DNA from 2 places in the Pseudomonas urethralis genome. Region 2 is predicted to be linked to the other one. Evidence: riboswitches for the same ligand, from Rfam matches in the RefSeq annotation. Region 2 holds a riboswitch; the other holds the start of a gene.
The links. A riboswitch is a leader RNA that binds a small molecule or an ion and turns the genes downstream of it on or off. The one in region 2 is predicted to bind thiamine pyrophosphate.
Positions count from the first base shown of each region.

Region 1: another riboswitch for thiamine pyrophosphate. It lies ahead of L6D64_RS08165 (TenA family protein); the one in region 2 lies ahead of thiC (phosphomethylpyrimidine synthase ThiC).

Region 1 is NZ_BQIJ01000004.1:109,184-113,657, forward strand. Features, by position in the region: gene L6D64_RS08155 (hypothetical protein) at 29-223, shown strand; gene tenA (thiaminase II) at 239-904, opposite strand; gene L6D64_RS08165 (TenA family protein) at 901-1,548, opposite strand; TPP riboswitch at 1,579-1,693, opposite strand; gene L6D64_RS08170 (Ig-like domain-containing protein) at 1,946-4,474, shown strand, end outside.
Region 2 is NZ_BQIJ01000005.1:163,971-168,444, forward strand. Features, by position in the region: gene thiC (phosphomethylpyrimidine synthase ThiC) at 1-1,740, opposite strand, end outside; TPP riboswitch at 1,895-2,001, opposite strand; gene L6D64_RS10600 (TolC family outer membrane protein) at 2,163-3,596, shown strand; gene waaA (lipid IV(A) 3-deoxy-D-manno-octulosonic acid transferase) at 3,707-4,474, opposite strand, start outside.

The sequences.
Region 1 (4,474 bases), on a different contig from region 2:
GAGGCCCACAATCCAGCAAGGCGATTCCATGGCGATCGATTCCGTTCTGCTCCGTGTGCTCCGGGCGTTCATCCCCTTCAACCAACGCCTGTTCCTGCGCCGCCTCACAAAGGAAGAGGTGAACCTCATCAGTTACTTCCGCACACTGCCCGAACGCGACCGGATCGCCGTGCGGTACATGTGCACGGCGATTCACAAAACCTCCCCCAAAACCTCTGGTTGAAGGCTCAGCCCAGCCTCAGGCCGCGCCATCCAATCCCATCTGCCAGAAGTCAGCTTCCAGCCGCGAAGCCTGGCCAAAGATCTGTGCCAGCTCGACAAACCGCTGCTCGGTCATGCTCCGCGCCGCCAGTTCATCCAGGTGCTTGCGCGCCGCCGCTGCCACGCCTTGGTAAGCCTCCCCGGCATACTCGCCAATCCACTCCCGATAGGGGTGATCGCTCAGGTCGCCAATGCGCTCCGCCAGCGTGCGGCCAATCTCGGCGTAACCAATCACACACGGCGCCAACGCCACATGCAGCTCAAGCAGATCACCCGCCGCGCCGCAGTCGAGCACATAACGGGTGTAAGCCACGGTCGCCTGGTGCTCAGGTGCAGCCTGGATATCGGCCTGCGACAGCCCCCAGCGCGCGCACAGGCGCAGGTGCAGTTCGGTCTCGTCGAGAATGGCCGCCAAGCCCGCCTGGGCAGCGCGGATATCCGCCGGCAGGCGGCTCTTGTAGGCAGCCAGAGCCCAGGCGCGGGCGAACTGGATGAGGAACAGGTAGTCCTGGATCAGATAGGTGCGGAAGGCGTCTTCCGACAAGGTGCCCTCGCCCATCTGGCGCACGAAGTCGTGGTCGACATAGCGGTTCCACTGCCCGGCCGTAGCAGCCTTCAAACGCTCGAAAATATCCATGCTCATGCCTCCTCGCGGTAGACGGCGTCGAAGAAGGCAAGCTCCAGCTCAACGGTACGTGTGTAGAAATCACTGGCCAATGCCGCCTCCTGGGGGCCGACCCGGTCCAGTTCGGCTTTGAGGAAGGCGACGAAATCGCAGAACGCCGGGTTGTCGTGCAGGGTGATCCATTCGGCGTAGACGAAGTTGGCTGGCAACGGCTTGGGTGCCTTGAGGGCCCAGTCCAGGTACAGGCCTTCGGCAACGTTCAGCACGGCCAGTGCGGCGGCGTAGGACCGGGTGGCCGCCGCCTCGCGCATGATGGCCTTGAAACCGGCGGTCGGTGCAGTGTCGGCGGGCTCGGCACGCTGCGCCGGGCTGACACCGAGGGCTTCGAACGCACGCAGGAAATAGGTGTTCTCGTCGCTGCAGATCATCCCGGCGAAGCGACCGAAGCGCAGGCGGGCCTCATAGGTGTCGGCGGTTGCGATGGCGGCGCCGAGCAAGGTCAGGAAGCTGTCGAGAAAGCGGTGGTCCTGGACCAGGTAGTTGACCATGATCGGGTCAGCCACGCTGCCCGCGCAGAGTTCGGTGACGAAGCGATGGCTGACGGCCGCCGACCAGGTCGGCTGGTTCTGGCGTTGCAGGGTTTCGCTGAAGCGTACGGTCATGGTGAGGCCTCGCAGTGAGGCCGGCAAAAGGCAGGTCGGCAGTCCCATCCCTTCGCCGGCATTATCCGGATCAGGTTCGAAGGGTCACCGCGCTGCAGCTGCCAGCGGTTTCTCAGCCCGTTGCCGGGCTCCCCTTGGTGGCCGTCATGTATACAGCGCTGAACAAGAATTGTCACCAGTGCGATCACCGCAGTTGGGTGCCGCTACACCCCAGTTTCGGGGGCCTACACCCGATCATTGACACTCTGTTATTTAACGCACCTCAGGCATCACAAAGGTTTGTTTAACAAAGTATTACCCAAGGCTCCGTTGGCACAGCCGTTGCTCAGGCCATAAAAACCCGGCAATACGCCATTGATGGCTCTCAGCCATTTAGCCGCGAGCGAGGCACCAGGCAATGAAAACACCTGCCGTGATCCACCCCACCAGCCACGCCTTCAGATTGTCCGCCGTGACCGCACTGATGCTCAGCCTCGGGCTGATCTCAGCCATGGCCGCCTCGCTGGATGATGTCAGCCAGCCGCCGCCGACAGACCCGTCGCACTATGATGACCAGCCGGCTGACCCCACGCCCGCGCTGCTGAACCTGTTCAACCTGCCGGAAGCCAACCAAGGCTCGCTGGAACTGCAAAACGGGGTTTACGGTGACCGTACCAGCAACCGCGTCGACAACGTGCTGCCGCCTGCGCTGCAGACGTCGCGCAATTACCCAACCAACGGCAAGCCGAGCCCGTTGTTCGGTGCGCAGCCTTTCACCCAGCAATTGCTGCTGTTCGAAGAATTCGGCCCGGAAAAACTCGACCCCAACCTGCCGCCACCAACGCTGACCTTCCCGGTTCCCACACTCGGCCCGGAACCTGCGCAAGACCCGAATGTGGTCGCTCGCAGCAGCCCCAACGGCAATGCCCTGGAAGCCTTCCTCAAGCAACCGGGCCTGTACCCGTACCCAACCCAGTACGCCAACACCCTGGACCGCAACCCGTGGAAAGCGCAGATCGAAATGTTCCTCAACCGTAATTCGGTCGGCTCGCCGGCAGAAGGCCGGCCACCAGGAAAAGGCTGGTCGCACCAGCGCTGGAACGAGTTCTACCCCCAGGCTGCGTTCAAGACCGCACAGGCAGGCGCACGCATCAACCAGGGGCTGCGTGACCGCAAGCAGCTGCACAATTATGCCGTCGGCGAGTTCGCGCCGGGTGGGCTGTATTACCAGACCTCGGACATCCCCAACACCCTCGGCACCACCAAGGGCATCGACACCCGCTTCCACCCGAACATGCCGCTGCAGAACCACAAGTCGCTGTGGACATTCGACGGTACCTTCCCGGCCAAGCTGCTGATGGTCCGCTATGGCCAGCCAGTGCTGATGCGCCACTACAACGCGCTGCCGATCGACCCGGCAGCCAACGCAGGCTTCGGCTTGCACACCATCTCCACCCACGAGCACAACGGTCACTCGCCGGCCGAAAGCGATGGCTTCGCCAACGCCTATTTCTTCCCAGGCCAGTACTACGACTATCGCTGGCCGATCCAGCTGGCCGGCTACGACACCATCAACACCCGTGCCGAAGACCCGCGCGCCGCCTTCCCCTGCTCGCCGGGTGAAACCCTGTTCGTCAACGACGCCAACCCAGGGCTCAAGACCTGCGAGAACGGCAGCATCAAGATCCGCGGCGACTGGCACGAAACCATGAGTACTCACTGGTTCCACGACCACATGCTCGATTTCACGGCGCAGAACGTCTACAAGGGCAACGCCGTGATGATGAACTACTACAGCGCCATCGACCGTGGCAACGAAGCACTGCAGGACGGCGTCAACCTGCGCTTCCCCAGCGGTGCGGGGATGCCCTGGGGCAATCGCGACTACGACGTCAACCTGGTGATCGCCGACAAGGCCTGGGATCAGAACGGCCAGCTGTGGTTCAACCCGTTCAACACCGATGGCTTCCTCGGCGACCAGGTGCTGGTCAACTGGCAGTACCAGCCCAAGCTCAAGGTCCGCGCCCGCAGCTATCGCTTCCGCATCCTCAACGGCTCGGTGTCGCGCTACTTCAAGTTTGCCGTGGTGCGTGAAGTTGCCGGCAACAGTGGCGAGTTCAAGGGCCCTCCCGGCTCCAACGTGTCCTACGCCCGCGTGCCATTCCACATGATCGCCAATGACGGCAACATCATGGAACACGCCGTGCCGTTCGACGGCACCATGGACCTCAACGGCGACGGCAAGACCGACGACAACAACGGCATCCTGCCGCTGCAAGGCATCGCCGAGCGCTACGACATCATCATCAACTTCGCCAAGAGCGGGATCAAGGTCGGCGACAAGCTGTACATCGTCAACATCATGGAGCATGAAACCGGCAAGGGTCCGAAACAGGCCATCCCGCTGGCCGACGTGCTGTCCGAGAAGTACAAGGCCGTGATCAAGCAGACCAGCAACGGCCCGCAGTGGGACAACGGTGACCCGGTGGTGGGCAAGGTCATGCAACTGGTCGTGCAGCCCTACAGCGGCCAGGACCTGAGCATGGATCCGACGGCCTATGAACCGGCCAAGCCGGGCAAGGCCGAAGGCCTGAAGATGATCCCGCTGGTGATCGATCGCAATGCCGTGGCCGACCAGGCCAGGATCAAGGCCGCCCGACACCGCGAGTTCACCTTCGGTCGCTCCGATGGCACCGACACGACCCCCTGGACCATCAAGACCGACGGTGGCTTCGGCTACAGCATGGACCCGCGGCGCATCTCTGCGGCAGCGCAGCTGTCCAGCGAAGCGACCCAGGCCGGTTTCAGCGGCGACGGGACCCTGGAAGTGTGGAAGATCAAGAACGGCGGCAGCGGCTGGAGCCACCCGGTGCATGTGCACTTCGAGGAGGGCGTGATCCTCAGCCGTGACGGCAAGGCGCCGCCGGAATGGGAAAAATGGGCACGC
Region 2 (4,474 bases):
CTTCGGCCCGCACATCGAGCAGAAGTGCGCGACTTTGGCCGATTCCTTCGGCAGGGTTTCGTCGTGGAAGGCTCGCGCGGTGTCCGGGTCCAGGCCCAGGTTGAACTGGTCTTCCCAGCGGAATTCGAAACGCGCCTTGGACAAGGCATTGTCACGAATCTGCGCGCCCGGATGGCCCTTGGCAAGGTCGGCAGCATGGGCGGCGATCTTGTAGGTGATGATGCCGGTCTTGACGTCATCCTTGTTCGGCAGGCCCAGGTGCTCTTTTGGCGTGACGTAGCAGAGCATGGCGCAACCGAACCAGCCGATCATTGCCGCACCAATGCCGGAGGTGATGTGGTCGTAACCCGGGGCGATGTCGGTAGTCAGCGGGCCGAGGGTGTAGAACGGTGCCTCGTCGCAGCACTCCAGCTGCTTGTCCATGTTCTCCTTGATCAGTTGCATCGGCACGTGGCCAGGGCCTTCGATCATGCACTGCACATCGTGCTTCCAGGCGATCTTGGTCAGCTCGCCGAGGGTTTCCAGCTCACCGAACTGGGCGGCGTCGTTGGCGTCGGCGATCGAGCCAGGGCGCAGGCCGTCGCCTAGCGAGAAGCTGACGTCGTAGGCCTTCATGATTTCGCAAATCTCATCGAAGTGCGTGTACAGGAAGTTCTCTTTGTGATGCGCCAGGCACCACTTGGCCATGATCGAGCCGCCGCGGCTGACGATCCCGGTGACCCGCTTGGCAGTCAGCGGCACATAGCGCAGCAGCACCCCGGCGTGGATGGTGAAATAGTCCACGCCCTGCTCGGCCTGTTCGATCAGGGTGTCGCGGAACAGCTCCCAGGTCAGGTCCTCGGCGACGCCGTTGACCTTTTCCAGGGCCTGGTAGATCGGCACGGTACCGATCGGCACCGGCGAGTTGCGGATGATCCACTCGCGGGTTTCGTGGATGTGCTTGCCGGTGGACAGGTCCATGACAGTGTCCGAGCCCCAGCGGATACCCCAGGTCAGCTTGGCCACTTCTTCTTCGATCGAGGAGCCCAGGGCACTGTTGCCGATGTTGCCGTTGATCTTCACCAGGAAGTTGCGGCCAATGATCATTGGCTCCAGTTCCGGGTGGTTGATGTTGGCCGGGATGATCGCGCGGCCACGGGCGATTTCCTGGCGGACGAATTCCGGGGTGATTTCTTTCGGGATGTTGGCACCGAAGCTGTGGCCGGCATGCTGCTCGTTGAGCAGGCCGGCGGCGCGGGCCTCTTGCAGCTTCATGTTCTCACGGATGGCCACGTATTCCATCTCGGCGGTGATGATGCCCTTGCGCGCGTAATGCATCTGCGAAACGTTGGCGCCAGCCTTGGCCCGGCGCGGGTTGCGCACATGGGCGAAGCGCAGCTTGGCAAGTTCCGCATCGTTCAGGCGCTGCTGGCCGAAGTCGGAGCTCAGGCCGTCGAGGCGCTCGGTGTCACCGCGTGCATCGATCCAGGCCGAACGCACATCGGCCAGGCCCTTGCGCACGTCGATGATGACGTTGGGGTCGGTGTACGGGCCGGAGGTGTCGTAGACCAGAACTGGCGCATTGCTTTCGCCACCGAAGTCGGTGGGCGTGTCGTCCAGGCTGATTTCGCGCATGGGCACGCGGATGTCCGGGCGCGAGCCTTCGACGTAGACCTTGCGCGAACGCGGGAACGGTTGCACGGACTGCTGATCGACTTGTGCCGATTCGCTGAGGTTGATCGTTTTTTCTTGTTTAGTCATCACAGGCTCTCCAGACGGCTTCCTAGCAGGGGAATGTCGGGGTGAACCTGAAAGACGTGGACGCACCCTGGAACGGGTGCAGTGCCGGATGGGGGGTGCCTGAAGCTGCGTGCAGCTGCGACATTCCCGGACCTGGCACAAGAGGCTCCCCGGGAAGGCGAGCAATCTTGTTCCCTACGCAGGCGCTAACCTGATCAGGTTCAACGGGATCCGCACCTCTGCGATCTCAGCCTTTGCTTCAAGGCACCCCGACAAGAACATGCGCAGTCTAGACTGGAGTGGTCGGCAAAGCCAAGCGGGTAAAACGCAGGGGAGATGAAAGGCGCAACCTATGATTGTTGGCGGATGCGCATGGCACTACACTGGCCCGTCGCTCGATACTCAACAGTTCAGTAATTAAATTTCGTACAAGGATTGCCTCTATGCTGCGCAAACTTTCACTGGCGATAGCCGTGTCTTGTGCGTCCAACGGAGTGGTCTGGGCAGCGGACATGCCCACGACGGTAAGGACCGATCTGGTCAGCGTTTACCAGGAAGCGGTAGATAACAACGCCGATCTTGCTGCCGCCCGTGCCGATTATGGCGCCCAGAAAGAAGTGGTACCGCAGGCGCGTGCCGGCCTGCTGCCAAACCTCTCGGCCGGCGCCGAGATGATGAATGCCCGCACCAAGATCGACCACCCATCAGCCACCACCAACCGCAGTGGCAACACCTGGAGCGCGACCCTCGCGCAACCGATCTTCCGCGCGGATCGCTGGTTCCAGCTGCAGGCTGCCGAAGCGGTCAACGAGCAGGCAGCGCTGCAACTGTCGGCTACCGAGCAGAACCTGATCCTGCAGACTGCGCAGGACTACTTCTCCGTGCTGCGCGCCCAGGACAACCTGGCGGCGACCAAAGCTGAAGAAGCCGCCTTCAAGCGCCAGCTGGACCAGTCCAACGAACGGTTCGACGTCGGCCTGTCCGACAAGACCGACGTGCTGCAATCCCAGGCCAGCTACGATACCGCCCGGGCCAACCGGATCATCGCCGAACGCCAGGTGCAGGATGCCTTCGAGGCCCTGGTCACTCTGACCAACCGCGAATACACCTCGATCCAGGGTGTGGTGCACACGCTACCGGTGAAGGTGCCGACCCCCAACGACGCCAAGGCCTGGGTGGAAACCGCCGGCCGCCAGAACCTCAACCTGCTGGCCACCAACCACGCGGTTGCCGCCGCCGAAGAAACCCTGCGCCAGCGCAAAGCCGGCCATGCGCCGACCCTCGATGCGGTGGCCAAGTACGAAAAAGGCGACAACGACAGCCTGGGCTTCACCAACCCGTCGCCGTTCGGCCAGCGTTACAGCGGGGACGTCGAGCAGACCAGCATCGGCCTGCAGCTGAACATTCCGATCTACAGCGGCGGCCTTACCAGTTCGCAGGTACGCGAGGCCTACCAGCGCCTCAGCCAGAGCGAACAGCAGCGGGAAAGCCTGCGCCGCCAGGTGGTGGAGAACACGCGTAACCTGCACCGCGCGGTGAACACCGACGTAGAGCAGGTCCAGGCACGCAAACAGTCGATCATCTCCAACCAGAGCGCCCTGGAAGCCACCGAAATCGGCTACCAGGTCGGCACCCGCAACATCGTCGACGTGCTCGACGCCCAGCGCCAGCTGTACACCTCGGTACGCGACTACAACAACAGCCGCTATGACTACATCCTCGACAACCTGAGCCTGAAACAGGCGGCTGGGACCTTGAGCCCGCAGGACCTGCAGGACCTCAAGCAGTACCTGAAACCGGACTACAACCCGGACAAGGACTTCCTGCCACCGGACCTGGCGGCCGCCGCTGCGAAAAACTTCGAGCGCAGGCCTTGAGACCGCCGTTGGCTTCTTCGCGGGTAAACCCGCTCCCACAGGTGCAGCACAGGTCTGAAGCCTTGCAATAATCCTGTGGGGGCGGGTATACCCGCAAGTCAACACAAAAATCAGCCGAGAAGCTTGCCCAGGCCATCCAGCAAGCGCTGCAAGGCGCCCTGATTGGCCTGCATCACTGCCCTGCCCGCCGCGCCCATGCGCTGCGAATCCTGCGGCAATTCGATCAACCGCCGCACCGCCTCGGCCAGCCCGTCGGCATCATCGACCTGTTGCAACGCCCCCGCCTCGCGCAGCATCGCGCTGATTTCAAGGAAGTTGAATACATGCGGCCCCATGAGCACCGGCAGGGCCAGTGCTGCGGGCTCCAGCGGGTTATGGCCGCCAGTGGCCACCAGGCTGCCGCCGACGAAGGCGATGTCGGCCAGGGCATAGAGGAACAGCAACTCGCCCATGGTGTCGCCAAGCAACACTTGCGTTCGGGCATCCACCGGTGTGCCGACAGAGCGACGCACCGTGGCGAACTGCCCGGCGCACAAGGCATGCACGGCATCGAACCGCTCAGGATGACGCGGCACCAGAATCAGCAGCGCGTCACCATGTACCTGCAGCAGCTGCCGGTGCGCCTGCAGGATCAAGGCATCCTCACCCTCGTGAGTACTGGCAGCGATCCACACCGGGCGCTGGTTGGCACCCCACTGTTCGCGAAGTGCCTTGGCACGGGGCTGCAAGTGATCATCGAGCTTCAGGTCGAACTTGATCGAGCCGGTCACCTTAACGCACTCGGGACGCGCGCCCAGCTCACGGAAGCGTTGCGCCTCGGTTTCGGTCTGCACGGCGATCAGGCTCATCTCGCCCAGCATTGGCCAGGTCAGCTTGGC